Regions from separate parts of the Streptomyces sp. CA-288835 genome, predicted to be linked through region 2. Evidence: riboswitches for the same ligand, from Rfam matches in the RefSeq annotation. Region 2 holds a riboswitch; the other holds the start of a gene.
The links. A riboswitch is a leader RNA that binds a small molecule or an ion and turns the genes downstream of it on or off. The one in region 2 is predicted to bind glycine.

Region 1 (14,969 bases), 5.6 Mb from region 2:
CACCGGGCTCCGTCTTGTTGGTCACCAGCTGACGGCTGTAGTAGCGGGAGAAGTTCCACATGAAGCCGTAGTAGCCGCGCGTGGTGTCCCACGAGTCGGCGTCCTGGACGCCGGCGAACTTCAGCTCGCCGCCCTTCGCGGCCTCGGAAGCCTGGGCGACCTTGTTGTTCGCGGCGTCGAAGCCGGCCGCGCCGCCTTCCCCGCCGTCGTCGGTGCCGCCGCCGCCGCACGCCGCCGTGGCCAGCAGCGCAGCGGCCAAGGCTGCGGCGGCCACGGCCTTTTTACGCCGCCCTTTGGTGCGTTGGGTAATCACTCGGATCCTCCGTGTGTGTAGCGGCCCGCCGACAGATGACGGGCCCTGGGGGTACGGCAGTTCAGCGGGAACCCTTCGGATCCAGCGCGTCGCGCACGCCGTCGCCGAATAGGTTGAAGGCAAGGACGGTGATGAAGATCGCCAGACCCGGGATCACCATGTACATGGGGTCCGAGTCGTAGTAGTCGATCGCGCTCGAGAGCATCTGGCCCCAGGAGGCGGTGGGCGGCTTGACGCCCACGCCCAGGAAGCTGAGCGCCGCTTCGGTGAGGATGTTGGTCGGGATCATCATCGTCGTGTACACGATGATGGGCGCGACGAGGTTGGGCAGCAGTTCCTTGAACAGGATGTACACCCGCCCGGCGCCGAGACTGCGGGCGGCCTCGACGTACTCGCGCTCACGCAGCGAGAGCGTCTGGCCGCGCACCACGCGTCCGACATAGGGCCAGCCGAAGAAGCCGATCACCAGGATCATCACGAAGATGCGCACGCCCGTGCCGGTGAGGCCCAGCATCTGATTCGGCATCACCGAGACCAGCGCGATGATGAAGAGCAGCTGAGGGAACGCCAGCAGACCGTCCATCACACGGCTGATGATCGCGTCCAGCCAGCCGCCGAAGTAGCCGGCGAGCACACCCAGGATCGTGCCGAGCACCACCGCGACGAGGGCGGACAGGAAGCCGACCAGGAGCGAGATCCGGGCGCCGTAGACGATCCGGGCGAACACGTCGCGCCCGTTGACCGGTTCGACGCCGAAGGGGTGGTCCGCGCTGATGCCGCCCCAGGAGCCCTTGGGGGTCGAGAAGAGAGGGTCGATCAGGTCCTCGTGGTGCGTCTCGGGGTCCTGCCCGACCAGGTTGGTGATCACCGGTGCGAGCAGTGCGATCGCGATCAGTACGAGCACGACGACGCCGCCCGTCAGGGCCAGCTTGTCGCGCTTGAGGCGCTCCCAGGCGATCCGGCCGAGGGAACGCCCCTGTACGGCTTTGCCCTCGGCGGAGCCGGCGAGCACCGCCTCCTCGGCAGCACTCGGGGCCGCTTCCGCGGTCGGCTCGTGCAATGGTGCCGTCATCGTGGCAGCGACCCCTCTCAACCGGCTGTAGCCGGCCCCCACATGCCGCTTGTAAGCGGCGTGATCAGTCCGTCGTACACAGGGGCGAACACCCCCGAAGCCGGAGTCTTCAACGGTTCAGCGATCTGTTGCCAGACCTGGCGGTGAATGGATGCCTAAACGTGATGCTGTCTGGGACTTTCCGTTATCCGAACGGTATGCAACGGGGTGCGGACGCGGGACAGTTGATACTCAAGAGTCACACGCCGCGTTTACCCGCGTAGATCGGGACAATAAACCCGAACCGGATGCGAAGTCGAATCGAGGTCGAACAGAAGCCGAACGGAGCAGGTCCGGCGGGGTGAGCCCGCGTCAGCCGGGATCAGCCGGGGGCCGGGCAGAGTCCGACGGAGCGTCAGTACGAGGGTGGCAGTACGAGCCCGGCAGGACCAGAGGGCCTGAACAAGAGGTCAGTAAGAATCCGGGTAGCCGTAGCCGCCCGCCACCGGTGCCTGTGCGGGGGCCGCGTGGGCCTCGCGGTCGTAGAACGGGCGCGTCATGGCCCGCATCCACATGGCCACCGGGTCGTACTCGTCGGACATCGCGACGGTCGACACCGGCAGCCCTTCCGGTACGGCGCTGATCGACTGCTGCATCATCGCCCGCACCGAGTCCACGGCGGGCGGACTCGTGTCGTACACATCGAGGCCGATGGCCAGATACGGCGCCCCGAGCGCGGGCTGCACCCAGGCGCGGCGCAGCGAGCGCACGGCGGCGGTGCGATGCGCGTTCTGCGCGAGGAGGGCGTAGAACTGCGGGAGTTCGATGCTCGGCTCGGCCATCCGGAGCGGGCCTGCGGGCTGCCGCTCCATCCCGGTGGCGATACGGCGCAGGTCGAGCCAGGGGACGCCGACGCCGCCGCCGGGGGCGTGCGGATTCAGCCACAGGCCGTAGTGATCGGGGTAGAGGGTGCGGGCCACATCGAGGCCGTCGACGACTTCGTACGAACGGTTCCAGCCGCTGGCCGAGAGCTCCTGGGCGGAGGTGACACAGGGCGCGTAGCTGAAGCCCTCCACCTCCATGTTTCCGTACTGGGCGTCCGGTGAGCCGGCCTGGCCGTGCCAGAGCAGCATCCAGATCTGGCCACCGCCGGGGGTCGCGAGCGCCCGCAGGAGCGCCTCGTAGGCGTCGTAACGCCCGGGCGTGACCTGGCGCAGCATGTGCTCGACCTGCCCGGCCGCGATGCCGCTGGCGCTCACCTGTACCGCCCCTTCGTGAAGTTGACTCGGATATGAAACCAGCTTATGCGCTGCGCTGGCTGAACCGTTGTGAGCTGGCCTCCGCTGTAAGTGCCGATTTGAGCTCGGGGCTCCTTGTTGATTGCGGGCTGCGGGTCCGTTGTGGCTTGTCGCGCAGTTCCCCGCGCCCCTAGCGGGCGCCCCCGACGGGGCGCCCGCTATAGCGGGGCTTGGTAGAAGGGGCGGACCCGTTCTCGTAGCCACGTGGTTACTGGGTCTACTGCTGCTTCCAGGAAGACCAGGTTTACCGGCCAGGGGGATGGGGCTCGGGTTAGGGCTCTGCCCAGGGCGTCCAGGGGGCGGGCTCGGGCTTCCGGGTCCCAGGAGGTCAGTTCTACGCCTATGAACAGGACCGGGTCCGCTGTTTCGATGGCTGCCAGGCAGCGGCGGGCCGTTCTTACGGTGCCGGTGGCTTCGAACTCGGTCGCTGCGGCGTTGAGGAAGTCCACCGGGTCGTGCTGCCAGTCGGGCTCGTACAGGCGGACTCGGCCGCCGCCTGCGGGACCGTCCAGTTCGGTGCGGCCGGCTCGGCACAGTTCGGCAACGGCGGGCGGAGGGAGCGGGACGCCGACCGTGCCTTCCGGGTTCACCGCGATGCCCACCTGCGGCGGCAGTCCGCGTGCGAACTCGACGGCGGGCGCGATCGTGTACGACATGTGGTCGCCGGCGATCTGCCGGAGCTGCTGTTCCGAGCTGAAGACCGGGACGTACGCCTGTCCGTCGAGCTCCATCGCGGGCAGGTCCAGCGGACCGCTGTGCGGGCCACCGCCGTTCGGCAGGGGCACCCAGAGGAAGCTCCGGCCGAGGACCTCCACGATCCGCGCCCCAGCCGACGCCCCCGCCGGGGCGCCCAGGGACGCGGCGAGCACCTCCTCCAACTCGTTGCCGGGCCAGCCGACATGGGGATGAGGGTGCGCCTGTGCGGGGAAGTCCATCTGCCTCTACCACCTGCTCGAAAACCACTGCTGGCACAGCAACCGCTGCGCCGGAAAACCCTAGCGCCCACCAGAGCGACTGCCCGAGCTCCGGTTCGTTACCGCGCCCCTAAGGAGGCCGCAGGCCTCTTAGGGGCGCGGGGCTGTGACATTTGCGGCTCCGCCGCGATGGGGGTCCCCCCGCTCGAGCGGAGTCGAGAGTGGGGGAGCGACCAGCCACAACGCACCCGCAGCGGAGAACCGCCTCACCCAGCGGAGCGCCCGTCACCGAAGTCGATCCGCCGCAGCACATCCGCCGCCGACCGGTCGATGAGGACCGCCGAACCGCAGCCCTCCGGCAGGTCGCCCTTCTCCACGGAGCGCAACAGCCGCGCGACCGCGGCGCGGTGCCGGGCGAAGGCGTACCGGGAGACGCCGCGGCCGCGCTCGCGCTGGCCGTCCAGGGCCGTGTCCGGCGGGACGTCGAGGAGCAGCAGATGCAGCGTGCCGCCGCGGCGGCGGGCCTCGCGGGCGATCCAGTTGCGTACCCAGGCCTGGGTGCCGCAGTCGTGCACGACGACGCCCTCGCCGGAGCGCAGGGCGCGGCGCAGGCCCGCGTAGTGCGCGGCACGCACGAGAGGGCGGTAGACCGCGTACGGCAAAAACCGGGACAGGCGCTGGTCCCAGCGGTCGCGGGTGTCCTGCGAGTCGATGCGTACGCCCGTCACGGCGCGGCGCATCAGGGTCGACTTGCCGCTGCCCGGCAGGCCCGTGACGACGACGAGATCAGCCGCGCCGAAGCGCAGGCCGTGCGGACTGCGTCCCGCCCGCTCCCGTAGATCACGGACGACGGGCGCCGGGAACGGGCCGCACGCCTCCCTGGCCGGGGCAGCCGGGACAGCGGGCTGCTTGGGCAGTGCGACGGCGGCACCGGTCGCGTAAGCCGTGGTCCTGTTCACGCTGTTCGTCCTCCCCATCGGGTCGGGAGACCCATCCCCGTCGAGTGTAAAGAGAAGGTAATGCGCGCAGCCTTCCGTTTTCGTTCTTGCCCTGCCACAGGCCCGTCACAGATCACTGTGAACGCCTGTGGGCCCGCTGTGAATGACCCCCCTGCCGTGCCGCACCGATGCGTGCGATGATGTGCGCGCCAACTGCATACCGGCCGTTTGAATCCGCGCGGGAGAGTTCCGGGTACGTGTACACGAAGGTGTACGGGTGTCCGGGCGCCGAAGGAGCAAGTCCCTCCCTTGAATCTCTCAGGCCCCGTTACCGCGCGGGCGAGGCACATCTGAAAAGCGGGTCGTCTCCTGGTAGTCAGGGCGGCGGCTCCACCCACGGTGCAAGCCACTGACCGTACAGGTCATGGCGAACCTCTCAGGTTCCGATGACAGATGGGGAGGAACGACCTCGCCGTCATGCCTTGGGAGCCCGTCCGATGAGCAGCACCATTCCACGCCGCACAGCCCTCGATGCCCTGCATCGTTCGCTCGGCGCCACGATGACCGACTTCGCCGGCTGGGACATGCCGCTGCGGTACGGCTCCGAGCGCGACGAGCACCTGGCCGTCCGTACGAAGGCCGGTCTCTTCGACCTCTCCCACATGGGCGAGATCACCGTCACCGGACCGGAGGCCGCCGCGCTGCTCGACTACGCGCTGGTCGGGAACCTCGGCAGCGTCAAGGTCGGCCGCGCCCGCTACACCATGATCTGCCGCGAGGACGGCGGCATCCTCGACGACCTGATCGTGTACCGGCTCGGAGAGACCGAGTACATGGTGGTGGCCAACGCCTCCAACTCCCAGGTGGTCCTTGACGCCCTGACCGAGCGCGCCGCTGCTCGTGGGGGTTTCGACGCCGTCGTACGCGACGACCGTGACGCGTACGCGCTGCTCGCGATCCAAGGCCCCGAGTCCCCCACCATCCTCAAGTCGCTCACCGACGCCGATCTGGACGGCCTGAAGTACTACGCGGGTCTGCCCGGCACGGTCGCCGGCGTCCCGGCCCTGATCGCGCGGACCGGCTACACGGGCGAGGACGGCTTCGAGCTGTTCGTCGCCCCGGCCGACGCGGAGAAGTTGTGGCAGGCGCTGACCGAGGCGGGATCCTCGGCGGGCCTCATCCCCTGCGGCCTGTCCTGCCGGGACACGCTGCGCCTGGAGGCGGGCATGCCGCTGTACGGGCATGAGCTGTCGACCTCGCTCACCCCCTTCGACGCGGGGCTTGGGCGGGTCGTGAAGTTCGAGAAGGAGGGCGACTTCGTGGGGCGCGAGGCGCTCGCCGAGGCCGCCGAGCGCGCTGAGAAGAACCCGCCGCGCGTCCTCGTCGGCCTGGTCGCCGAGGGCCGCCGCGTCCCGCGCGCCGGGTACGCGGTCGTCGCCGACGGCAAGGTCGTCGGCGAGGTCACCTCCGGTGCGCCCTCGCCGACCCTCGGTAAGCCGATCGCGATGGCGTACGTCGACGCCGCGCACTCCGCGCCCGGCATGCCGGGTGTCGGCGTGGACATCAGGGGCAGTCACGAGCCGTACGAGGTCGTGGCGTTGCCGTTCTACAAGCGCCAGAAGTAGTCCCGCCCGCGGTTCGGCGGCACGCCGACGTGGCGTACGTTCCCGTGTGCCGTCTCGTATCCGCGTGTCGTGTCTCGTGTCGTATCCGCGGTCCCGTCACGCACGACAACCCGTTCATCACCCTTCCCCCGCGTACAGGAGAATTCAGGCCATGAGCATCCCCCAGCAGCTGCGCTACAGCAAGGAGCACGAGTGGCTGTCGGTCGCCGAGGACGGCGTCTCGACGGTCGGCATCACCGAGTACGCGGCGAACGCGCTCGGCGACGTCGTGTACGTACAGCTCCCCGAGGTCGGCGACACGGTGACCGCGGGCGAGACCTGCGGTGAGCTGGAGTCGACGAAGTCGGTCAGCGATCTGTACTCGCCGGTCACCGGTGAGGTCACCGAGATCAACCAGGACGTCGTGGACGACCCGGCGCTGGTGAACACGGCCCCGTTCGAGGGGGGTTGGCTGTTCAAGGTACGGATCGCCGAGGAGCCGAAGGACCTGCTCTCCGCGGCCGAGTACACCGAATTCTCCGGCTCCGACTCCGCCTCCTGAAGGACTCCTGACTGATGTCGCTTCTGAACCAGCCCCTGCACGAACTCGACCCGGACGTCGCCGCCGCCGTCGACGCCGAGCTGAACCGTCAGCAGTCCACCCTGGAGATGATCGCCTCGGAGAACTTCGCTCCGGTCGCGGTCATGGAGGCCCAGGGCTCGGTCCTCACCAACAAGTACGCCGAGGGCTACCCGGGCCGCCGCTACTACGGCGGTTGTGAGCACGTAGACGTCGTCGAGCGGATCGCCATCGAGCGGATCAAGGAGCTCTTCGGCGCCGAACACGCCAACGTGCAGCCGCACTCGGGCGCCCAGGCCAACGCGGCCGCGATGTTCGCCCTGCTCAAGCCCGGCGACACGATCATGGGCCTGAACCTGGCGCACGGCGGGCACCTGACCCACGGCATGAAGATCAACTTCTCCGGCAAGCTCTACAACGTCGTCGCGTACCACGTGGACGACGCGACCGGCCAGGTCGACATGGCCCAGGTCGAGAAGCTGGCCAAGGAGTCCCGGCCGAAGCTGATCGTGGCGGGCTGGTCGGCGTACCCGCGGCAGCTGGACTTCGCCGCCTTCCGCCGTATCGCGGACGAGGTCGGCGCGTACCTGATGGTCGACATGGCGCACTTCGCGGGCCTGGTCGCGGCGGGTCTGCACCCGAACCCCGTCCCGCACGCGCATGTCGTCACGACCACCACCCACAAGACGCTGGGCGGTCCGCGCGGTGGCGTGATCCTGTCCACGGCCGAACTCGCGAAGAAGATCAACTCGGCTGTCTTCCCCGGTCAGCAGGGCGGTCCTCTGGAGCATGTGATCGCCGCGAAGGCCGTCTCCTTCAAGGTCGCGGCCTCGGAGGAGTTCAAGGAGCGCCAGCGGCGCACGCTGGACGGCGCGCGGATCCTCGCCGAGCGCCTGATGCGGGACGACGTCACCTCGGCCGGCGTCTCGGTACTGTCCGGCGGCACGGACGTACACCTCGTCCTGGTCGACCTGCGCCACTCCGAGCTCGACGGCCAGCAGGCCGAGGACCGCCTCCACGAGGTCGGTATCACCGTCAACCGCAACGCCGTCCCGAACGACCCGCGCCCGCCGATGGTGACGTCCGGCCTCAGGATCGGTACGCCCGCCCTCGCCACCCGCGGCTTCACGGCCGAGGACTTCGCCGAGGTCGCGGACATCATCGCCGAGGCGCTGAAGCCCGTCTACGACGCCGAGTCGCTCAAGGCCAGGGTGTCCGCGCTGGCCGACAAGCACCCGCTGTACGCCGGTCTGAAGTAGGTCCGTACGTTCCGGGCGCCTTGTTCGGGCGCTTTCTTCGGGGCACCGCGCACACTGGACGTACGTGCGCGGTGCCCCACCCCATGCACCACCTTGTAGTTGAGGAGTCACCGTGGCCATCTCGGTCTTCGACCTTTTCTCGATCGGCATCGGCCCGTCCAGCTCCCACACGGTCGGCCCGATGCGCGCGGCCCGCATGTTCGCCCACCGCCTGAAGAACGAGGGCCTGCTGGCCCCGACCGCCTCGATCCGCGCCGAGTTGTACGGCTCCCTGGGCGCTACCGGCCACGGCCACGGCACCCCGAAGGCGGTACTGCTCGGCCTGGAAGGCGCCTCCCCGCGGACCGTGGACGTCGAGACGGCGGACGAACGCGTGGACGCGATCCGCTCCGAGAAGTCCCTGAACCTGCTCGGCGAGCGGGAGATCCCCTTCTCCTTCGACGAGGACCTGGTCCTGCACCGCCGCAAGACGCTGCCGTACCACGCGAACGGCATGACGCTCTGGGCGTACGACGCTGCCGGCGCCGAACTCCTGACGAGGACGTACTACTCGGTGGGCGGCGGCTTCGTCGTGGACGAGGAGGCGGTGGGAGCCGACCGCATCAAGCTCGACGACACGGTCCTCAAGTACCCCTTCCGTACGGGCGACGAGCTGCTGCGTCTGGCCCGGGACACTGGCCTGTCGATCTCCGCCCTGATGCTGGAGAACGAACGGGCCTGGCGCACCGAGGACGAGATCCGGGCCGGCCTGTTGGAGATCTGGCGGGTGATGCAGGCGTGCGTGGCCCGCGGCATGTCGCGCGAGGGCATCCTGCCAGGCGGCCTGAAGGTCCGCCGCCGCGCCGCCGTCTCCGCGCGCCAACTCCGCGCGGAGGGCGACCCGTTGGCCCATGCCATGGAGTGGATCACCCTTTACGCGATGGCCGTGAACGAGGAGAACGCGGCGGGCGGCCGCGTGGTCACCGCCCCCACCAACGGCGCGGCGGGCATCATCCCGGCCGTCCTGCACTACTACCTCAACTTCGTCCCCGGCGCCGACGAAGACGGAGTCGTCCGCTTCCTGCTCGCCGCCGGAGCCATCGGCATGCTCTTCAAGGAGAACGCCTCCATCTCCGGCGCCGAGGTCGGCTGCCAGGGCGAGGTCGGCTCCGCCTGCTCGATGGCGGCCGGTGCGCTGGCCGAAGTCCTCGGCGGCTCCCCGGAACAGGTCGAGAACGCCGCCGAGATCGGTATGGAACACAACCTCGGCCTGACCTGCGACCCGGTCGGCGGCCTGGTCCAGATCCCCTGCATCGAACGCAACGGCATGGCCGCCGTGAAGGCGGTCACGGCCGCCAAGATGGCCATGCGCGGTGACGGCTCCCACAAGGTCTCCCTCGACAAGGTCATCAAGACCATGAAGGACACCGGCGCCGACATGAGCGTGAAGTACAAGGAGACCGCCCGGGGCGGACTCGCGGTGAACATCATCGAGTGCTGAGAGGGCTCGCCCCCTTCTCTACCGTCCAGCCGTCCAGGAACACCTGAGGGCCACCCTTGAGGTAGCTGTGGAGGGCACTTGCGGTGGATCTCACGAACTCGCCGGGGATGGCCTCGACGTCAACCCAGCGCACCTGGGCGTGCTTGCGCGGTTCTCGGTTTTCGGGTTCGCCAGACCATTCATGGGCGGCGAAAACGACCGTGAGGAAGCCGTTGGGAGCTTCGACGCCCCAGGCGCAGTGGATGATGTGGGCGACCTTCAGCGACTCCGGCTTCACGGTGAGGCCGGTCTCCTCGTAGAGCTCGCGTACGGCGGTTTCGGTGATGGGTTCGCCGGGTTCGCTCTTGCCGACGGGGAGGTCCCACATGCCCTGGGCGAACTTGGCGTTCTGGCCGCGCTGGAGGAGGACGACGCGGTTGGTGGCCTTGTCGTGGACGATGACGGCGGCGACGAGCCGGGTCATCGATTCGAGGGCGGGCTTGAGGGCAATGGGCTCGTCCTCGGTTGACCGCTGAGCCACGGTTACGTCCCTTCGTCGGCCGGTGGATGGGCAGTTTAGGCTTTGCGCCTGCGTTCGACAGAACAGCCATACGAGGGTGAGGCGTCTGAAGTAAGGGAAAACCCAAGGTAGTTGCGGCTTTCCCGGCCCCCTCTTCCCTCTCCCCCACCGCACGGAGGATCCCCCCATGCTGCGCGGCATCGATGTCAGTTCCCATCAGTCGTCCTCGTACGACACCGATGGCCTGTCCTTCGTCTTCGTCAAGGCGACGGAGGGCCGTACGTACACCAACCCCAAGCTGGCTGCCCAGACGAAGAGAGCCCGCGACGCCGGCTGCGTGGTCGGCTTCTACCACTTCCTCTGGCCCGGCAACCTCACGGCCCAGGCCGAGTACTTCGTCAGCAAGGCCCCGGAAAAGGCGGGCGACATCCTCGCCGTGGACTGGGAAACGACGAGCGAGGGCACGCGTGCGAGCAACTCGGAAAAGGACCGCTTCATCCGGAAAGTGAAGGAACTGCGGCCCAATCACCGCACCATCCTGTATTGCAACCGGAATTTTTGGTTGAACCACGACAGCACCTCGTACGCGGGCGACGGCCTGTGGATCGCCGATTACGTGACTGCCGGCAAACCCCGCATCCAGGCCAAGTGGCGCTTCCACCAGTACACCGACAACCCGCTGGACAAGAACGTGGCCGACTTCAGCAGCAAAGCCGCACTGAAGGAATGGGCCCAGGGCGGCTGACCCGCCTACTCATGCGACAGGGTTCAGAGTTGGTGCCGCGTCCCGACGTCCCGGCGTCCTGACGTCCTGATGCAGGCGCTCGGCCGGGAGTCCCGGCCGAGCGCCTGTGTCAACTGCACGCCGACAGAGGGTCAGACCTTGGCGGGCGTCCGCTCCTCCTTCTCGGCGGGCGCGCCCTCGGTGAGGCCCAGCCGGCCGTGCACCGCGCGCAGCGGCTTCGGCGAGTACCAGGCCGTACGGCCGAGGAGGCGCATGGCCGCAGGGACCAGTACCCCGCGTACGGCCACCGCGTCGATCAGGATAGCCAGGCCGCTGCCGAGCCCGAACATCTGGATGAAGCTGACCTGGGCCGTGCCGAAGGCGAAGAAGCTCACCGCGAGCAGGCCGGCGGCCATGGTCACGATCCGTCCGGTGTGCGAGAGCCCGCTGGTGACGGCGGTCTCGGTGTCGGCGCCCGCGTCGTGCAGTTCCTTGATCCGGCTGGTCACGAAGACCTCGTAGTCCATGGACAGACCGAAGGCGATGCAGAACATGAGCACCGTCATGGAGGTGTCCATCGGCTGTGGCGTGAAGCCGAGCAGCGACGACAGGTGGCCGTCCTGGAAGATCCACACCATCACGCCGATGGCCGCGGTGAGGCTGATGGCGTTGAGGACCAGCGCCCGCAGTGGCTGCACCACGCTGCCGGTGAACAGGAAGAGCAGTACGAATGTGGTGACCGCCACGAGAGCGATGGCGGCCGGGAGCCGGTCGGCGATCGAGTCCTTGGAGTCGACGAGGCGCGCGTCGGTGCCGCCGACCAGTGTCTCGGTCCCGGCGGGCGGATCCACTGCCCGTACGTCCTTGACCAGGTCCTGGGCTTCGTCCGACTTGGGGGTGAGGCCGGTGACGACCGTGATCCGCTGGGCGTCGGGCCGACCTAGTGCGGCGTTCGCAGGCCCTGGCGGGGTGGCGCGGCCCTCGCTGAAGGTGCCGGCGGACGTCTCGACCCGTACGGCGCCGTCGAGCCGCGACAGCTCAGTCGCGTACGAGCGCAGCCCGTCCGCGGCCACGGGCCCCGTCGTGACGATCTGCACCGCCGATTCGTCGCTGCCGGTGAAGTCGCGCTGAACTTCGGTGGCGACCTGCCGGCTCTGGGCGCTTTCCGGCAGTACTCGCTCGTCCGGCGTGCCGAAGGTGACGCCGAGCAGGGGACTCGCGGCGAGCAGCAGGATCCCGAGGACCGGAAGTGCGGTCAGCGCGGGCCTGCGCATGACCGTGCGGGCCAGCCGGCCCCAGAAGGGCGCCTCGGCGCTGCGTACGGTCTGCGCCCAGGGCAGGCGGCCGCTGTTGACCCGGTGGCCGAGCACGGCGAGCAGCGCCGGGACGACGAGCAGGGCGCTGACGGCGGCGATGACCACCACGCCGATGCCCGCGTAGGCGAAGGAGCGCAGGAAGAACTGCGGGAAGACCAGCAGGGCGGCGAGTGCGGCGGCGACGGTCGCCGCCGAGAAGACGATGGTCCGCCCGGCCGTCCGTACGGTGTGCCGGAGGGCCTCGGGAACGTCGGCGCCCTCCGCGAGGTGCTCGCGGAACCGGCTGATCATGAGCAGGGCGTAGTCGATGCCGAGGCCGAGACCGAGGGCGGTGGTGAGGTTGATCGAGAACACCGACACGTTGGTGATGCTGCCGAGCACATAGAGCTCGGCGAAGGTGCCGACGATCGCGATCAGCCCGATGACCAGGGGCAGCAGTGCCGCGACGAGGCTGCCGAAGGCGATCACGAGCAGGATGAGGATCAGGGGTACGGCGATCGCCTCGGCCAGCGCGAGGTCCTTGGCGACCTGAGTGGGTACTTCGTCACCGACCGCGGCGTTTCCGCCGGCCTGCACACTCAGCCCGTTCCGATCGCCGGTGTACTCGTCGATGAGCGCCGAGGCGTTGTCGCCCTGTTCGGTGTCGTCGCCCTTGACGTGGGCCAGCACCAGCGCCGCGTCACCGTCCCGGGAGGTCAGCGTGGCGGCGCCGGTGTCCCAGTACGAGATCACGTTCGCCACGGTGGGCTCGCCGTTGAGCTCCGAGGTGAGGGTGCGGCCCGCGCGTTCGGCGTCGGCGGAACCGAGGTCGCCGTCGTCGGCCCGCACCAGCAGGACCAGATTGGTCTCGCCGCCGAACTTCTCGTCGATGAGCTCCTGGGCGCGGGTCGAGGGCGCGTTCGGATCCTCGAAGCCGCCGCCCAACAGCTTGCCGAACGCCCCGAAGCCGATGGCCCCCATCGCGACCACGGCCACCACGGTCAGTGTCAGTAGAAGTCGGCCCCGGTGCAGGGCCAGCTCGGAAATTCGATCAAACACGGTGATCGCCCCCAGATGTTTATGCTGTTAACATCGACGATGGCACAGGATGTTAACGGCGTCAACTTCGGCTTTCGGAGCAGGATGGAGTCATCAGGCAGGATGGAGCCATGGGAGCGATCACTGGCGGCAAGTCCCGCTACCACCACGGCGATCTCCGTAACGCGCTGATCGGGGCCGCCGTGGAACTCGCGGCCGAGGGCGGCCCCGAGCGGGTCGTCCTGCGCGAAGCGGCCCGCAGCGTCGGCGTGTCACCCACCGCCGCATACCGCCACTTCAGCGGCCAGGGAGATCTCCTCCATGCCGTGAAGGCCCGTGGCCAGCAGGCGCTCGCCGCGTCGATGACCGAGACCCTGAACGCACGACCCCGGCTCGACGACCCCGGGGAGGAGGCCGTGCGCAGGGCCGAGGCGATCGGGCGTGGTTACGTACGGTTTGCGATCGAGCACCCGGGGCTCTTCCGTACCGCCTTCTGCCGTACGGCCACGGAGGAGCCCGACGCCTTCACCGGCCTCGAAGCCCCCGACGACAGGCCGGAGTTCGCGGCGTTCGTGGAGCTCTCCGACACGCTCGACGCGCTCGTGGCCACGGGCCGGATGCGGCCGGAGAACCGGCCCGCCGCCGAGGTCGCCGCCTGGTCGACCGTCCACGGCCTCTCGCTGCTCATCCTTGACGGGCCCCTCGCCGGCCTCCCCGGCGATCAGCGCGACGCGGTCGTCGAACGCACCATCACCACGATCGTGGCGGGCCTTGTCCGATAGGTGTCGCGTCTCAGGGGGTTGGCTCCGCGGCCCCGCCCCTCACGCCAAAGACCCGTACAACCACGGAAGTTGAAGCCTCCTGGTTCAATGCGGATGTTTCGGCTCGCGAATTGTGCGAGAGGTATTGACGCTGTTCACCGGAACCTCAATCATCCCAATCGCTCGACACTTCGACCCTAGTTCGGCATATCGAACATTCAGGGCCGCACCACACCGGCGTCGGAACAGCCTCACGGGACAAACCGGAGCCGCATGCTCAAGGATGACGAGGTCCTTATGCACAGACGTAGTTTCAGCCACAGACATCCCTCTGCAGTACTCGCCGCCGCGGTTGCGGCCTTGGCCGCGTTGGCGGCGCTGCTCGTCGCCAGCCCGGCTCAGGCGGCCACCACCGGCGACTTGCGCGGTGTTGATTCCGGCCGCTGCCTCGATGTGTCGGGCTTCAGCCAGACCGACGGCGCGAACGTGCACATCTGGGACTGCCACGGCGGAACCAACCAGCAGTGGACGTTGACGGACAGCAACCAGCTGACCGTGTACGGCAACAAGTGCCTGGATGCCCGGAACGGCGGCACCACGCCCGGGACCCCGGTGCAGATCTGGACGTGCACCGGCACTGAGAACCAGCAGTGGCGGGTGAACCCCGACGGCACGATCGTCGGCGTGCGGTCCGGGCTGTGCCTGGAGGTCTCGGGCTGGGGTAAGGCCAACGGCACGGGGGTGCAGCTCTGGTCGTGCCACGGCGGCGCCAACCAGAAGTGGACCGGCCTGTCCGGGGCGAGCAACGCGTGTGCTCTTCCGTCGACCTACAGGTGGACCTCGACGGGTCCGCTGGCGGAGCCGGCGAACGGGCAGGTCGCGCTGAAGGACTTCGCCACCGTGAAGTACAACGGCAAGCACCTGGTCTACGCGACCACCTCCGACGGAACGAAGTGGGGCTCGACGGCGTTCAGTCCCTTCACGAACTGGTCGGACATGGGGGCGGCCAGCCAGACCGCGATGAACGAGCCCGTGGCGGTGGCGCCCGAACTGTTCTACTTCGCGCCCAAGAACATCTGGGTGATGGTGGACCAGTGGGGTCAGTGGCCGTTCTACTACCGCACGTCCAGCGACCCCACCAACCCCAACGGCTGGTCCGCCCGGCAGCCGCTGTTCACCGGCAGCCTCCCCGCCGGCGATGACGGCGCCCCGCTC
Region 2 (14,969 bases):
GACGAGTGGTCGTCCGTGGTGGACAGCGCCGGGCGCTGAGCACGCGCGCGTGCCGAACGGCGCCCCCATGGGGCCCGTTCGGCACGTCGACGGGGTCATTCGGAGGTGGCGGTCGCGACGTGCGACGATGTGCGGCATGCCGCAGCACCCCCCCGTTCGGAGCACCCCCACGCGCCCTCCGCGGCCGGACGCCTCCATGTCGCTCCTCACCAACGTCATGGACCACAGCCTGGACGAGGGGTATGCGGAGGCGGCAGCCCGCAAGAAGGCCGAGAATGCCGGCGGCATGCCGAAGACCCTGCGGGCCAAGGTCGGTCTCGCGGTCGGACTGGTACTGGCGGCCCTGGTGGTCACCGTGGGGGCGGCACAGGCGCGGATCGAGGCTCCGGTTGTCGCGAAGGAGCGCGAGGAACTCATCGACCGTATCGACCATGAGAACGCGGTGGCCGACGAGCTCGAGGACGATGTCGACGAACTGCGTGACGACGTGGGCGCTCGGCAGCGTGAGGCGCTGAAGCAGCACGGTGGTGAACGGGGTGAGCTGGTCGGCATCCTGTCGGGAGCAGTCGAAGTGCACGGTCCCGGCGTGAAGCTGGTCGTCGATGACGCGCAGGCAGCCGACCAGAGCGGTGACGGGGACGCGCGTGAGACATCGGGCTTCTCCGACACCGGGCGCGTACGGGATCGCGATCTGCAGCGGGTCGTCAACGGGCTGTGGGCATCGGGTGCCGAAGCCGTCTCGATCAACGGGCAGCGGCTGACGGCGCTGTCCGCGATCAGGGCGGCGGGCGACGCGATACTGGTCGACAACAAGCCGATGGTGCCGCCGTACACGGTGCTTGCGGTGGGCGACGGCAAGGGGCTGAGCAGCGCATTCGAGAGCAGTGCCGACGGGCTGTATCTGGAGGCGCTGCACGAGAGCTACGGGATCCGGACCGCCCTTTCCGTCGAGGACGACGTCCGGCTGCCCGCCGCGCCGAGCGTGATCGTACGAACAGCAGAACCGAGCACAGAGAAGGGCACATCGTGATCGCCGTACTGGGCCTCGTCGTGGGAGTCGTGGCTGGATTGCTGGTCCGTCCCGAAGTTCCGGCGGTGGTCGAGCCGTACCTGCCGATCGCCGTGGTCGCGGCGCTCGACGCCGTGTTCGGCGGGCTGCGCGCGATGCTCGACGGCATCTTCGACGACAAGGTCTTCGTGGTGTCCTTCCTCTCCAACGTCGTGGTGGCCGCGCTGATCGTCTTCCTGGGCGACAAGCTCGGCGTCGGCGCTCAGCTTTCCACGGGCGTCGTGGTCGTCCTCGGCATCCGCATCTTCTCCAACGCCGCGGCGATCCGCCGGCACGTATTCCGGGCGTGAGGCAGATGAGTAACCAGGACGAGACCGACAAGACCACCGAGAAGGCCCCCAAGGCGGCCCTCGAGAACCCACTGCGCAAGAAGCTGCCCGAAGAGGTGCAGTCTGAGGCCCGGGAGACGCCGAACGGCGAGGCCCCTCAGACGTCGAGTCAGGAGCCGGAACGCGAAGCCTCCGAGTCACCGGAGGCCGAGCCGGAGCAGCCCGAGCCTCCACTGTCCGGTCGTCAGCGGCTGGTGAACGGTCTGTGGCCGCCACGTCTCTCGCGTGCGCAGTTCATCGTCGCCCTCCTGCTGTTCGGTCTTGGCTTCGGCCTGGCCGTTCAGGTGGCGTCCAACAGCGACGGCGACGGCGCGCTGCGCGGCGCGCGTCAGGAAGATCTCGTACGCATCCTCGATGAACTGGATGACCGAACTCAGCGTCTGGAAGAGGAGAAGCAGGGTCTCGAAGATCAGCGCACCGAGTTGGAGAACAGCTCGGACCAGGCCGAGGAGGCCCGCAAGCAGACGGTCGAGAAGGAGAAGCAGCTCGGCATACTCGCGGGCACCGTGGCGGCGCAGGGGCCCGGCATCACGCTGACCATCGACGACACGAAGGGGACGGTCGAGGCCGACATGCTGCTCGACGCGATCCAGGAATTGCGCGCGGCCGGATCGGAGGCGATCCAGGTCAATGGCGTACGGGTCGTCGCCAGCACCTACTTGACGGACGCGAGCGGAGGCGGAGTGAGCGTCGACGGGAACAAGATCAGCGCGCCCTATCGTTTCAAGGTCATCGGCAAGCCGCAGGACCTCGAACCGGCACTCAACATCCCCGGCGGAGTGGTGCAGACTCTGGAGAAGGAGCAGGCCACTGTCACGGTGGAACGCTCCAACAAGATCATCGTTGATGCCTTGCGACCGGCGAAGCAGCCTGACTACGCTCGGTCGTCCTCCCAGTGAGGCGGGGGCGCATGCGGGCCGCTCGTCGAGGGCATGACGTTGCGGGGGGTCGACGCACCGAATGGGTGGTGCGTGGTGGAAACTGTCTGGTGGATGCCGACGTTGTGAAGATGTCCGGCTCGACCGGTGTGTGTAATCAGGGTTCGTCCTGCCCCACGGGCGGGTCTGTTTCGGTCAAGGGGAATCGCCCGTGAAGTTGTTTGCGAAGTGGTTTGGCAAGAGCGCGAAAGAGGGCAGCGACAGTGCTACTGCCCGGCATCGCGCGTCGCGCCATGAGGATGCCGAAGGGCAGGGAGACCGCCCGCTGTTCCGAGATCAGCTCGGTGGCCAGGGTGGTGACATTCCCGGTGGTCAGGGCGCGCCGTCTGTTGACCCTGCCCAGTCCGGCCGCATAGGTTTCGGGGAACCGTCAACCTCAAGTGCGGGTGGAGGGTTCTCCCCCGATCCGTACGCGTCCAATGCCCAGGCAGGACAGCCGCGGCAGGAGGATCCGTCCATGTCGGCCCTGGTGTGCACGAGGTGCGGGAATCGCAACGCGGAGAACAGCCGGTTCTGCTCCAACTGTGGCGCGCCCCTGCGGGCCGGAGCGGCAGCCGAGCGCCCCTCGGAGACCACCTCGACGATCTCCATCTCGGGCATCGAATCCTATGACGCCGAGGCCACCGGCCAGACACAGATGCCGATGCTCTCTCCCGAGGCGCAGGCGGCCGTTGACGCGCTGCCGCTGGGCTCGGCGCTCCTGGTGGTGCGCCGTGGCCCCAACTCGGGCAGCCGCTTCCTGCTGGACAGCGACCTGACCACGGCGGGCCGGCACCCGCAGAGCGACATCTTCCTGGACGACGTGACCGTGTCGCGTCGCCATGTGGAGTTCCGTCGGCAGCCGGACGGCACCTTCACCGTGGCGGACGTCGGCAGCCTGAACGGCACGTATGTCAACCGGGAGCGGATCGACTCCGTCTCGCTGTCGAACGGCGACGAGGTACAGATCGGCAAGTACCGGCTGGTCTTCTATGCGAGCCAGCGAGGAATCTGACCCTCCCCCAGAATCCGTCCGGGGGACCCCAGGGAAGGGCCATGCTTCGAACACCGAGCGGCGGTGCCGAGAACGGCGCCGCCGCCTGTGGGCTTATGAGTATCGGCGCGGTGCTGAACGTGCTGCGCGAGGAGTTCCCCGAAGTCACCATCTCCAAGATCCGCTTTTTGGAGTCGGAAGGGCTCATCGAGCCGCAGCGGACCCCGTCGGGATACCGGAAGTTCAGCCCGGAAGACGTCGAGCGCCTGGGCCACGTACTGAGGATGCAGCGGGACCACTATCTGCCCCTGAAGGTGATCCGCGAACATCTGGACGCCATGGAGCGTGGTGAGGCGGTGCAGCTGCCGTCGCTGGGGCGGCAGCGTGACGGGGAGCCTGCCGACGAGCCGGAGGGGCTGACCGCGGCGCGGATCGGGCGGGCCGAGCTGCTGGCCGCCGCCGAGATCGATGAGCAGGAGCTCGACGAGTGGGAGTCGTACGGCCTCATCACGCCGCTGCCGGAAGGGGGTTACGACGCCGAGGCGGTGACCGTGGCTGGCCTTGTCGTGGAACTCGGGCGCTTCGGGATCGAGCCGCGGCATCTGCGCGCCGTGAAGGCCGCCGCCGACCGTGAGGCCGGGCTCGTCGTCCAGGTCGTAGCCCCGCTGCGTCTGCACCGCAATCCGCAGACCAGGGCACATGCGGAGGCGCGCACCAAGGAGCTGGCGGGACTCGCGGTGAAGCTGCACGCCGCGCTGGTGCAGTCCGCGCTCGGCGTACGGCTGCCTTGAACCGGAGGCCTGTGCCGAGGCCGGATCGGCCGCCCGTTCCGTGCTCGACTACCCAAAGATGCCGAGCACGGCCTAGGGTTGCTGTGTGAACGAGCTCGACGTCGTAGGTGTCCGGGTCGAAATGCCCTCCAACCAACCGATCGTGCTCCTGCGTGAAGTGGGAGGCGACCGTTACCTCCCCATCTGGATCGGGCCGGGGGAGGCGACGGCGATCGCCTTCGCACAGCAGGGCATGGCTCCCGCGCGACCGCTGACCCACGACCTGTTCAAGGACGTGCTGGAGGCCGTCGGCCAGGAGCTCACCGAAGTACGCATCACAGACCTACGGGACGGTGTGTTCTACGCGGAGCTGGTGTTCGCCAGCGGGGTCGAGGTCAGCGCCCGGCCGTCCGACGCCATAGCGCTGGCGCTGCGCACCGGAACGCCGATCTACGGCAGCGACGGGGTGCTGGACGACGCGGGGATCGCGATTCCGGACGAGCAGGAGGACGAGGTGGAGAAGTTCCGCGAGTTCCTCGACCAGATCTCGCCCGAGGACTTCGGCACCAACAGCCAGTGATCCGGCCCGGCCCGCACCACCTGGGCCCCGGCTTCGGGACGCATATCCCGTGACCCTCCGGGGCCGCCGGACGACAGGGCGTGCGGGGGTCGCGCCGAGAGCATTCGGCTAGCCTTTCCCCGCGGTGAGGCACGGGAAACCACTCTTAGGGTGATTATCACTCGGCGTGCCGAGTGCGGTGGTCGTTGACGCACCCCCGGTGACTGCCTACCGTCGAGAAGGCAGGTCAAGGGGACGGAGGTCGGCGTGAGAAGCAGCGGCGACGGTACGGCTGGGGGCGCCCCCGGACGCAGTCCGGTGGAGAGCGGCCCGTACCCTCCCCCAAGCTCTCGGCTCGGCCCGGGCAGGGGGTATCCCCAGCAGGGCGGCGTGGCCGATCATGCTCCGCAGCAGCGGCCGGAACCGGTGTCGGGCGATAGCGGGGTGACCTCCGAGGAGATCGGCTACCGCGGTCCCACGGCCTGCGCCGCCGCGGGCATCACCTACCGGCAACTGGACTACTGGGCCCGGACGGGCCTCGTCGAGCCGAGTGTGCGGCCCGCCTACGGGTCGGGGACGCAGCGGCTGTACAGCTTCCGGGACGTCGTCGTCCTGAAGATCGTCAAGCGGTTTCTCGATACGGGTGTGTCGCTGCAGAACATCCGTACCGCCGTCCAGCACTTGCGGGAGCGCGGATTCCGTGACCTCGAGCGCATGACGCTGATGAGCGACGGGGCGACGGTCTACGAGTGCTCCTCGCCCGACGAGGTCCATGCGCTGCTCCAGGGTGGGCAGGGCATCTTCGGGATCGCCGTGGGAGTGGTCTGGCGGGACGTGGAGAGCGCGCTTTCGCAGCTGCACGGGGAGCGCGTCGACACGGGCGAGACGCTCGTCGGGCACCATCCCGCCGATGAACTGGCCAGGCGCCGCAACCGCGCGGTCTGAGCGAGCGGTCCAGAAGGGCCCACATATCGAGGGCCCGGGATCTGCGCACCGAGAGGCGAAGGTTCCTGCGTACGAGGCCATTGTCAGTGGCGTAGGGCAGCATCGGAGATGTGAGAACCGCGCCCACGATCCTGCATCTCGACATGGATGCCTTCTTCGCCTCGGCGGAGCAGGCGGCCAAGCCGAGCCTGCGCGGGAAAGCGGTCATCGTCGGTGGGCTCGGGCCGCGCGGTGTGGTCGCGACCTGCTCGTACGAGGCCCGGGTCTTCGGGGTCCATTCCGCGATGCCCATGGCGCAGGCGCGGCGGCTGGCGCCGAACGCCGCGTATCTGGTGCCCCGTTTCGGGTTCTACCGGGAGATCAGTGAGCAGGTCATGGGGTTGCTGCGGGAGCTGTCGCCGCTGGTGGAGCCGCTGAGTCTGGACGAGGCGTTCGTCGATCTGGAGGCCGGGGGAGCAGCCTGGGACGAGGCTTCGGCGCGGCTGGCGGGGGCGAAGCTGCGCGCGGACATCCGGGCCGTCACCGGGCTGACCGGGTCGGTGGGGCTCGCCGCGTCCAAGATGCTGGCGAAGATCGCCTCCGAGCAGGCCAAGCCGGACGGGCTGGTGGTGATCGATCCGGGGACGGAGCGCGAACTGCTCGCTCCCATGTCGGTGCGCATACTGCCCGGGGTGGGGCCGGCCACCGGGGACCATCTGCGGCGGGCCGGGATCACGACGGTCGGGGAGATCGCCGAGGCAGGTGAGGACGAGGTCATACGGCTCCTCGGGAAGGCCCACGGGACCGGGCTGTACGCCATGGCGCTGGCGCACGACGAGCGGGCCGTGGTGGCCGAGCGGGACACCAAGTCCGTGTCTGTCGAGGACACGTACGACGTGGACATCCATGACCGGGTGCGGGTGCGGATGGAGGTGCAGCGGCTCGCCGACCGGTGTGTGCGGCGGCTGCGTGGCGCGCATCTGTCGGGGCGGACCATCGTGCTCAAGGTGCGGCGGTACGACTTCTCGACGCTGACCCGTTCCGAGACGCTGCGGGGGCCCACGGACGACCCCTCGGTGGTGCGGGAGGCGGCCGCGAGGTTGCTGGAGTCCGTGGACACCACAGGAGGCGTACGGCTGCTGGGAGTCGGGGTCTCGGGGCTTGCCGACTACACGCAGGAGGATCTCTTCGCCCAGGTTCAGGCACAGGAGGAGGCACGGGCACACGAGGGGGAGCCGGAGCATCCGGCGCACGACGAGCCGCAGGAGTCGGCCGGGGAGCAAGAGGCGCCCGCCTTGCGGCGCTGGGCCGCGGGGCATGACGTACGGCATGCGGAGTTCGGGCACGGGTGGGTGCAGGGCAGTGGGATCGGGCGGGTCACGGTGCGGTTCGAGACGCCCGACTCCGAGCCTGGGCGCGTACGCACCTTCCGGGTCGACGATCCGGAGCTGGAGCCTGCGGAACCGCTCCCGCTGGTGCGACGAAGACCCAAGGAGGCCTCGCAAGCGGACTGACCCGCAGCCGTCGAACTGGCCTCCAGTGGAGCGGAGCTTCAGGACTCGTCCGAGCCTGCCAAGTGGCCGAAGTCGCGGTCCGGTGGGGGAGGCGGGGGTGTCACGTCGAGGCCGTAGTGGTGGTAGAGCTGGAGTTCCTGTTCCGGTGAGAGGTGGCGGCCGACGCCGAAGTCGGGGGCGTCCTTGATCAGGGCGCGGTCGAAGGGGATCCGCAGGGCGCCCTCGACCAGTTCGCTGGGCTCCAGGGGCACGAAGGCGTCCCTGCCGAACAGGCCGGTGCGTATGGCCGCCCACTCCGGCGTACCGGTCGCGTCGTCGAGATAGACCTCGTCGACGGTGCCGATCTTGTGGCCGTCGCGGTCGAAGGCCTTGCGGCCGATCAGGTTGCGCGGATCGATGTCGGTCTGCACGGGCCCTCCAGCTGCTCGCAACTCATCCGTCAGGAGTACGCATCCATACGCACTACGAAAGGGCACTTTGCGGCGGGCGGCCACTCGGGGGATGCCCGCTGGTACGCTGTCAACGGCCGCTGACCCCGTGCGGGAGAGTCCTCCAAGGCATCATCGGAGGCGCCGAAGGAGCAAATCCTCCCCGGAATCTCTCAGGCCCACGTACCGCGCGGACGAGGCCACTCTGGAAAGCAGAGCGGGTGTTTGACGGCTTCCGCTCTCACCGACGGTGAAAGCCGGGACGCCGTACGCCGGCGGGCCGGTGAAGCTCTCAGGTTGAGATGACAGAGGGGGAGGCCGTCCGGGCACCCGCTCCGTGGTGCCCTCGAAGGTCGTTTCAGACCAGGAGGCCTCCGTACATGACCGCCCATCGCATTCCGCTTTCCGAGCTCGAACGGGGAATCCCCTTCGAGCAGCGCCACATAGGGCCCGACACCGAGGCCCGGGCCAAGATGCTCGCGCAGGTGGGGTACGGCTCGCTCGAGGAGCTGACGGCCGCCGCGGTGCCGGATGTGATCAAGGACGCCGAGGCGCTCGGGCTGCCGGCCGCGCGTTCCGAGGCCGAGGTTCTCGCCGAGCTGCGCTCCCTCGCGGACCGTAACGAAGTCCTCGACTCGATGATCGGGCTCGGCTACTACGGCACGTTCACGCCGCCGGTGATCCTGCGCAACGTCATGGAGAACCCGGCCTGGTACACCGCGTACACCCCGTACCAGCCGGAGATCTCGCAGGGCCGCCTTGAGGCGCTGCTGAACTTCCAGACCATGGTCGCCGACCTCACGGGCCTGCCGACGTCGGGTGCCTCGCTGCTCGACGAGGGCACCGCCGCCGCCGAGGCCATGGCGCTGTCACGGCGCGTGGGCAAGGTCAAGAACGGCGTCTTCCTCGTCGACGCCGACGCGCTGCCGCAGACCATCGCCGTCATCGAGACGCGCGCCGAGCCGATCGGCGTCGAGGTCGTCGTCGCGGATCTCGCTGAGGGCATTCCTGCCGAGGTCGCCGAGCGCGGTGTGACCGGCGTGCTCATCCAGTACCCGGGCGCCTCCGGTGCCGTACGGGACATCAAGCCCGTCATCGAGCAGGCGCATGACCTGGGCGCGATCGTGACCGTCGCCGCCGATCTGCTGGCGTTGACGCTGCTCACCTCGCCGGGCGAGCTCGGCGCGGACATCGCGGTCGGTACGACGCAGCGCTTCGGCGTGCCAATGGGCTTCGGCGGGCCTCATGCCGGATACATGGCGGTGCGCGAGAAGTTCGCCCGCAACCTGCCGGGCCGTCTCGTCGGGGTCTCACTGGACGCGGACGGCGACACCGCGTACCGGCTGGCCCTGCAGACGCGGGAGCAGCACATCCGCCGGCAGAAGGCGACCAGCAACATCTGTACGGCTCAGGTTCTGCTCGCCGTGATGGCCGGGATGTACGCCGTCTACCACGGCCCGCAGGGCCTCAGGTCGATCGCGCAGCGCACTCACCGGTACGCCACGATCCTCGCCGCCGGTCTGAAGGCGGGCGGAGTCGAGGTCGTCCACGCGGCGTACTTCGACACGCTCACCGTCCGGGTGCCGGGCAGGGCCGCCGAGATCGTCGCGGCGGCGCGCGAGGGCGGGGTCAACCTGCGCCTCGTCGACGCCGACCAGCTGTCCATCGCCTGCGACGAGACCACCACGCGGACCCAGCTGGGCGCCGTCTGGACCGCGTTCGGTGTTGAGGGTGACATCGAGGCCCTGGACGCCTCCGCCGAGGACACGCTGCCCGCCGCGCTGCTGCGCACCGACGAGTACCTCACGCACCCGGTGTTCCACCAGCACCGCTCCGAGACCGCGATGCTGCGCTATCTGCGGCGCCTCGCCGACCGTGACTACGCGCTCGACCGCGGCATGATCCCGCTCGGCTCCTGCACCATGAAGCTCAACGGCACCACTGAGATGGAGCCGGTCACCTGGCCGGAGTTCGGGCAGCTGCACCCCTTCGCGCCCGCCGAGCAGGCGCAGGGCTACCTCACGCTCATCCGTGAGCTGGAGGAGCAGCTCGCCGAGGTCACGGGCTACGACAAGGTGTCGCTCCAGCCCAACGCCGGTTCGCAGGGCGAGCTGGCCGGCCTGCTCGCCGTACGCGGCTACCACCGCGCGAACGGCGACGAGCAGCGCACCGTCTGCCTCATCCCGTCCTCCGCGCACGGCACGAACGCGGCGAGCGCCGTCATGGCCGGCATGAAGGTCGTCGTCGTGGCCACCGCCGACGACGGCGAGATCGACGTCGAGGACCTGCGCGCCAAGATCGAGCAGCACCGCGACGAGCTGGCGGTGCTGATGATCACGTACCCCTCGACGCACGGCGTCTTCGAGGAGCATGTCGCCGACATCTGCGCGCAGGTGCATGACGCGGGCGGCCAGGTGTATGTGGACGGCGCCAACCTGAACGCGCTGGTGGGCCTCGCCAAGCCGGGCCGCTTCGGCGGTGACGTCTCGCACCTCAACCTGCACAAGACGTTCTGCATCCCGCACGGCGGCGGCGGTCCGGGCGTCGGCCCGGTCGGTGTACGCGCGCATCTCGCGCCGTATCTGCCGAATCACCCCCTGCAGCCCGCCGCGGGCCCCGAGACGGGCGTCGGCCCGATCTCGGCCGCTCCCTGGGGTTCCGCTGGGATTCTGCCGATCTCCTGGGCGTACGTACGCCTCATGGGCGGCGAGGGACTCAAGCGGGCCACGCAGGTCGCCGTGCTGAGCGCGAACTACGTGGCCAAGCGGCTGGAACCGCACTACCCCGTGCTCTACACCGGTCCCGGCGGGCTGGTGGCGCACGAGTGCATCATCGATCTGCGGCCGCTGACCAACGCGACCGGCGTGAGCGTCGACGACATCGCCAAGCGACTGATCGACTACGGGTTCCACGCGCCGACCATGTCGTTCCCGGTGGCCGGGACGCTGATGATCGAGCCAACCGAGAGCGAAGATCTGGCCGAACTCGACCGGTTCTGTGAGGCGATGATCGCGATTCGTGCGGAGATCGAGCGGGTCGGCTCGGGGGAGTGGCCGGCGGACGACAACCCGCTGCGGAACGCCCCCCACACGGCGGCCGTGCTCGGCGGCACGTGGGAGCACGCGTACGGCCGCGAGGAGGCCGTCTTCCCGGCCGGAGTGTCGGCCGCGGACAAGTACTGGCCGCCGGTGCGGCGGATCGACCAGGCGTACGGCGACCGGAACCTGGTCTGCTCCTGCCCGCCGCTGGACGCTTACGACGAGTAGGCGAGCAGACGAGTAGACGTGTGATCGGGTGCGGACACGCGTCGGGGCCGGATCCGGGAGCTCCCGGGCCGGCCCCTCGTATGTCCGAACTTTTTGAGCAATATGGCTGAGCAGCGTGCTGGCGTCGCCCGCGGTGGGCCGCGCGGCTCAGGCGGCGGTCATCACCTGCGCGCTGATCACCGGTCGGTGAGGGTCGATGATCCGCCCGTCCGGCAGGAGCTCACCGGTGTCCTCGAAGAGCAGGACGCCGTTGCACAGCAGGCTCCATCCCTGCTCCGGGTGGTGCGCCACGAGGAGCGCTGCTTCCCGGTCGGCGGAGTCGGCTGTCGGACACGGTGGCTTGTGCTGGCACATTGATGGGATCTTTCGCTGGGTAGTCTCGGCAGTGAGATCGGTGATCGTCTTGTTGTCTGTGCTGCGGCTAGACGTGGTGTTCATGGCCGCCCCCCGTTGTCAGTCGGTACGGAACCCAGTGTTGCCCTATAAACGTCAGCCCGCAGGGATTTCGCGGTGACGCTCCTCACAGGTTGAAGACGCACCACTCGTGCGGATGGTTCATTCCAACCGGGCTGCCCGTTCGGGTGGTTCTCAATGGTCGGATAGGTCTAGTCAGAATGGGCCGGGTCTGCGCTGCGTCGCCAGTACATCACTGCGCGCAGCAGTGTGCCCCGCGACCCGAGTGGGGCCGCGGGGCACGGAAGCCGGGTGCGCTCAGGCGGGTGAGCCGAGCAGCGGGGGAGTGGCGGCGGGGGTGAGCCGGTTGGTGAGGACGGGCAGCAGTTCGGCCACGCGGTGTGGGCGATGTGCTGCGATGCCGGGCGGCGCGGGCGCCAGGGGCACCAGGAGATCGGTGGCGGCGGGGTGACCTTCGGCGCCGTCCGCGGTGCAGTCGCCGTGCAGCCAGAGCGTGAGCATGTAGAGCTCGGGTACGGACAGCAGGCGGGCCTGGTACGACTGCGACTGCGTCATGGACTCGGCCTGGCGCAGCGCATGCTCGGTGGCCGCGACGTACGGACCCTCGAAGAAGTGGGAGAAGGCCCAGCCGTCAGGGGTCAGCCTGGTCTCGGCGGCCGCCACGGCGGACCCGCCGCAGCGGATGAGGAAGCGCCACCCGGCGAGACGGGTGGCCGAGGCGCCCTCCGGGGTGATCCGGTCGAGCACGTGGACGGGCAGCGGCAGGTCGGTGGTTGCGGGACCCTGGGCGTTGCGCAGGGACGGGGTGGGCGCCTCGCGGACGGCGGTGGGGGAACCGAGGGCTGTGAGGACGCTACGTACAGCGGGCGCGGGAGCCGGAGGGACATGCAGCGGCATGGTGGGTCGCCTCTCATTCGACAGGCACAGATGGCGCGAGGACGGGGGCGGACGACGCTGTCAGCACTCGTGGGCAGAGGGGCGGGGGTTCCCGGCCTGTGGGATCACCGCGGCGCCTGTCGCGCGGCGTCTGGCGCGTACGCTCGCAATGAGGCTCTGCTATCGCTTTGCGATCGCACACATCAGACGCTGCGCGGTTCACCACTAGGTGAATGGCGTCACTGTGACGACAGGTCCGGCGACCACGAGCGCCGACTCTCTGCCTCGTTCGAGAAGTTTATACGACGCACGTTCTGGCAGTGTTTCGTCTAGCCGTTGCGCAGATTAAGGGCCAGGCACAATTCGGTCGTCGATAAGTGCCTTTCCTCCCGATTCTCCATGGATGCCAGGCGACGACCTCGGGATACCTCACCGAAACGGTCGGCCAAATGTCGTCGGCGTTTTTCACGAGAACGCAACGCGCCGAAGAAGTGGCCATCGCCCGGCTGAAAACCGTGTTCTGCCTCATGCCGCGTGAATGTGCCCGGAGATCCTGCGCTCAGGGTAGCGGCCGACAGGCCTGTCCAGGACGTTATCGATCGCATTGCCTGGGCATCATCCCCCGTGACCCGGGACACCTCAGCGGCCGGTTCGTCGGGCTGCCCAGTCGAGGAGGGACGCTTCGATGGGGGAGAAGGTCGAGGCAGCGTCGTTCGGACTGTCCGATCGGCAGCGCTACCGCGGCAAGCTCCGGCAGTGCCTGACGGGGCTCGAGCGGCTGTTGGCTCAGGAGCGGTTCGACCGCCCGAAGAACCTCATGGGCCTGGAGATCGAGCTCAATCTCGCGGGACCGGACGGTATGCCGCGCATGATGAACGCTCAAGTACTTGAACGTATAGCCAGCCGTGATTTCCAAACAGAACTCGCCATGTTCAATCTGGAAGTCAACATTGCCCCACATAGATTGGGAGGCCGCGTATTCGACCGCCTCGCGGAGGAGTTGCGCACCTCGCTCGCATATGCCCATCGCAAAGCGAACGAGGTCGACGCGGGCGTCGTGATGATCGGCATTCTGCCCACGCTCGCCCGCGACGATCTGGTCTCCGCGAATCTCTCCGACGTGGACCGCTACACCCTGCTCAACGATCAGATCGTGGCCGCCCGCGGCGAGGACTTCACACTCGACATCGACGGCGTCGAGCGGCTCAGCTGTACGTCCGCGTCCATAGCCCCCGAAGCCGCCTGCACCTCCGTGCAGCTGCACCTCCAGGTCACGCCCGGCCGTTTCGCCGACGTGTGGAACGCGGCGCAGTCGATCGCCGCCGTGCAGGTCGCGGTCGGCGCCAACTCCCCGTTCCTGTTCGGCCGGGAGCTGTGGCGCGAGTCCCGGCCGCCGCTGTTCCAGCAGTCCACCGACACCCGTCCGCCCGAGTTGCAGGCCCAGGGCGTCCGTCCGCGCACCTGGTTCGGGGAGCGGTGGATCTCGTCGGCGTACGACCTCTTCGAGGAGAACCTGCGCTACTTCCCGGCGCTGCTGCCGATCTGCGACGACGAGGATCCGCAGCAGGTCCTGGACGACGGCGGCATACCCCGGCTCGGCGAACTCGTGCTGCACAACGGCACCATCTACCGCTGGAACCGCCCGGTGTACGGCATCGACGACGGCGTCCCGCATCTGCGCGTCGAGAACCGTGTCCTGCCCGCCGGTCCCACCGTCACCGACGTCATCGCCAACACGGCCTTCTACTACGGGCTCATACGCGCCCTCGCCGAGGAAGCCCGGCCCGTGTGGACGCGGCTGCCCTTCGAGGCCGCCGCGTCCAACTTCGACCACGCGTGCCGGTACGGCATCGACGCACACCTGCAGTGGCCGAGGCGCGGCCGTTACGGCGGGACGACGCGGGTGCCCGCGGTGCAGCTGGTGCTGGACGAGTTGCTGCCGCTCGCGGAGGCGGGCCTGGACGCGTGGGGTGTCGAGCCGGCCGACCGGGACCTCTGCCTCGGGGTGATCGAGGAGAGGTGCAGACGTCGGGTGAACGGGGCGTCCTGGCAGGCCAGTACGTTCCACCGGGCGCTGGAGACCGGCATGAGCCGGGAGGCGGCGCTGGCGGCCATGACGAAACGTTATTGCGAGCTGATGCACCTCGGTGAGCCGGTGCACACCTGGCCGGTGGGGCTGCCGGAGCCGGCGGTCCCGCTGGGGTGAGGCCGCGATCCGGCTTCGCGAGTCGGCGGAACCGCTTGGCAAGCCCGCGATCCCGCTGAGGCGGTCAACTCCGGCTGCCCGCCAGCACGATGGCCTTGAGGATCACCGAGTGGATCTCGGACGGGTCGGTGACCAGGTGGCCCGAACCGCCCGTCGCCTTCGCGATCTGGTCGGCCTCGTCCTTGTCGGCGTCCGGGCCCACGGCGATCGCGATCAGAGGCACGGGGCGCTCAGGGTCGGTGAGCCTCTGGAGCTCGGAGATGAGCTCGGAGCGCGAGATGCTGCCCGGGTCCTCGTTCACCCCGTCGGTGAGGATCACCAGCGCGTTGAACTTGCCTTTGCCGTACGAGGCGATGGCCTCCTTGTAGGCGGCGAGCGTGGTGTCGTACAGGCCGGTGGAGCCGTCCGGCACCGGCTCCAGGTCGCTGAAGGCCGCGGACAGCCGGGCGCGCTGGGTGCCGTCGCCGGCACGGTCGCCGAGCCGCTCGGTCGGGACGAGGACGCGGTAGTCGCGCTCGCCGTCGAGCTTCGTGGAGAACTCCCAGAGGCCGATCTCGTCCTCCGGCGAGAAGGTGGCCAGAGCCTGCAGCAGGGACGCCTTCGTCACGTCCATCCGGGAGCGGTCGGTGCCCGGAACGGGGTTCGCCATGGACGCGGAGGCGTCGACGACCGTGGTGAGCCGGGCGCTCTGCACCGTGATCGT

Region 1: another riboswitch for glycine. It lies ahead of gcvT (glycine cleavage system aminomethyltransferase GcvT); the one in region 2 lies ahead of gcvP (aminomethyl-transferring glycine dehydrogenase).

What each region holds. Positions count from the first base shown of each region.
Region 1 covers NZ_JBNJMW010000001.1:3,096,732-3,111,700, forward strand. The annotation lists gene ACQEVY_RS13850 (ABC transporter substrate-binding protein) at 1-313, opposite strand, end outside; gene ACQEVY_RS13855 (ABC transporter permease) at 375-1,385, opposite strand; gene ACQEVY_RS13860 (enhanced serine sensitivity protein SseB C-terminal domain-containing protein) at 1,835-2,623, opposite strand; gene ACQEVY_RS13865 (enhanced serine sensitivity protein SseB) at 2,821-3,597, opposite strand; gene ACQEVY_RS13870 (AAA family ATPase) at 3,843-4,535, opposite strand; glycine riboswitch at 4,744-4,858, shown strand; glycine riboswitch at 4,859-4,977, shown strand; gene gcvT (glycine cleavage system aminomethyltransferase GcvT) at 5,012-6,139, shown strand; gene gcvH (glycine cleavage system protein GcvH) at 6,291-6,680, shown strand; gene glyA (serine hydroxymethyltransferase) at 6,695-7,957, shown strand; gene ACQEVY_RS13890 (L-serine ammonia-lyase) at 8,070-9,437, shown strand; gene ACQEVY_RS13895 (NUDIX domain-containing protein) at 9,424-9,957, opposite strand; gene ACQEVY_RS13900 (glycoside hydrolase family 25 protein) at 10,124-10,681, shown strand; gene ACQEVY_RS13905 (MMPL family transporter) at 10,813-13,014, opposite strand; gene ACQEVY_RS13910 (TetR/AcrR family transcriptional regulator) at 13,125-13,775, shown strand; gene ACQEVY_RS13915 (non-reducing end alpha-L-arabinofuranosidase family hydrolase) at 14,052-14,969, shown strand, end outside.
Region 2 covers NZ_JBNJMW010000001.1:8,736,552-8,751,520, forward strand. The annotation lists gene ACQEVY_RS39405 (mannose-1-phosphate guanyltransferase) at 1-39, shown strand, start outside; gene ACQEVY_RS39410 (DUF881 domain-containing protein) at 128-1,030, shown strand; gene ACQEVY_RS39415 (small basic family protein) at 1,027-1,359, shown strand; gene ACQEVY_RS39420 (DUF881 domain-containing protein) at 1,365-2,297, shown strand; gene ACQEVY_RS39425 (FHA domain-containing protein) at 2,446-3,330, shown strand; gene ftsR (transcriptional regulator FtsR) at 3,372-4,100, shown strand; gene ACQEVY_RS39435 (bifunctional nuclease family protein) at 4,186-4,659, shown strand; gene ACQEVY_RS39440 (MerR family transcriptional regulator) at 4,906-5,583, shown strand; gene ACQEVY_RS39445 (DNA polymerase IV) at 5,694-7,076, shown strand; gene ACQEVY_RS39450 (PRC-barrel domain-containing protein) at 7,115-7,486, opposite strand; glycine riboswitch at 7,607-7,703, shown strand; gene gcvP (aminomethyl-transferring glycine dehydrogenase) at 7,885-10,770, shown strand; gene ACQEVY_RS39460 (DUF5999 family protein) at 10,918-11,124, opposite strand; gene ACQEVY_RS39465 (hypothetical protein) at 11,482-12,081, opposite strand; gene ACQEVY_RS39470 (glutamate--cysteine ligase) at 12,746-14,266, shown strand; gene ACQEVY_RS39475 (substrate-binding and VWA domain-containing protein) at 14,331-14,969, opposite strand, start outside.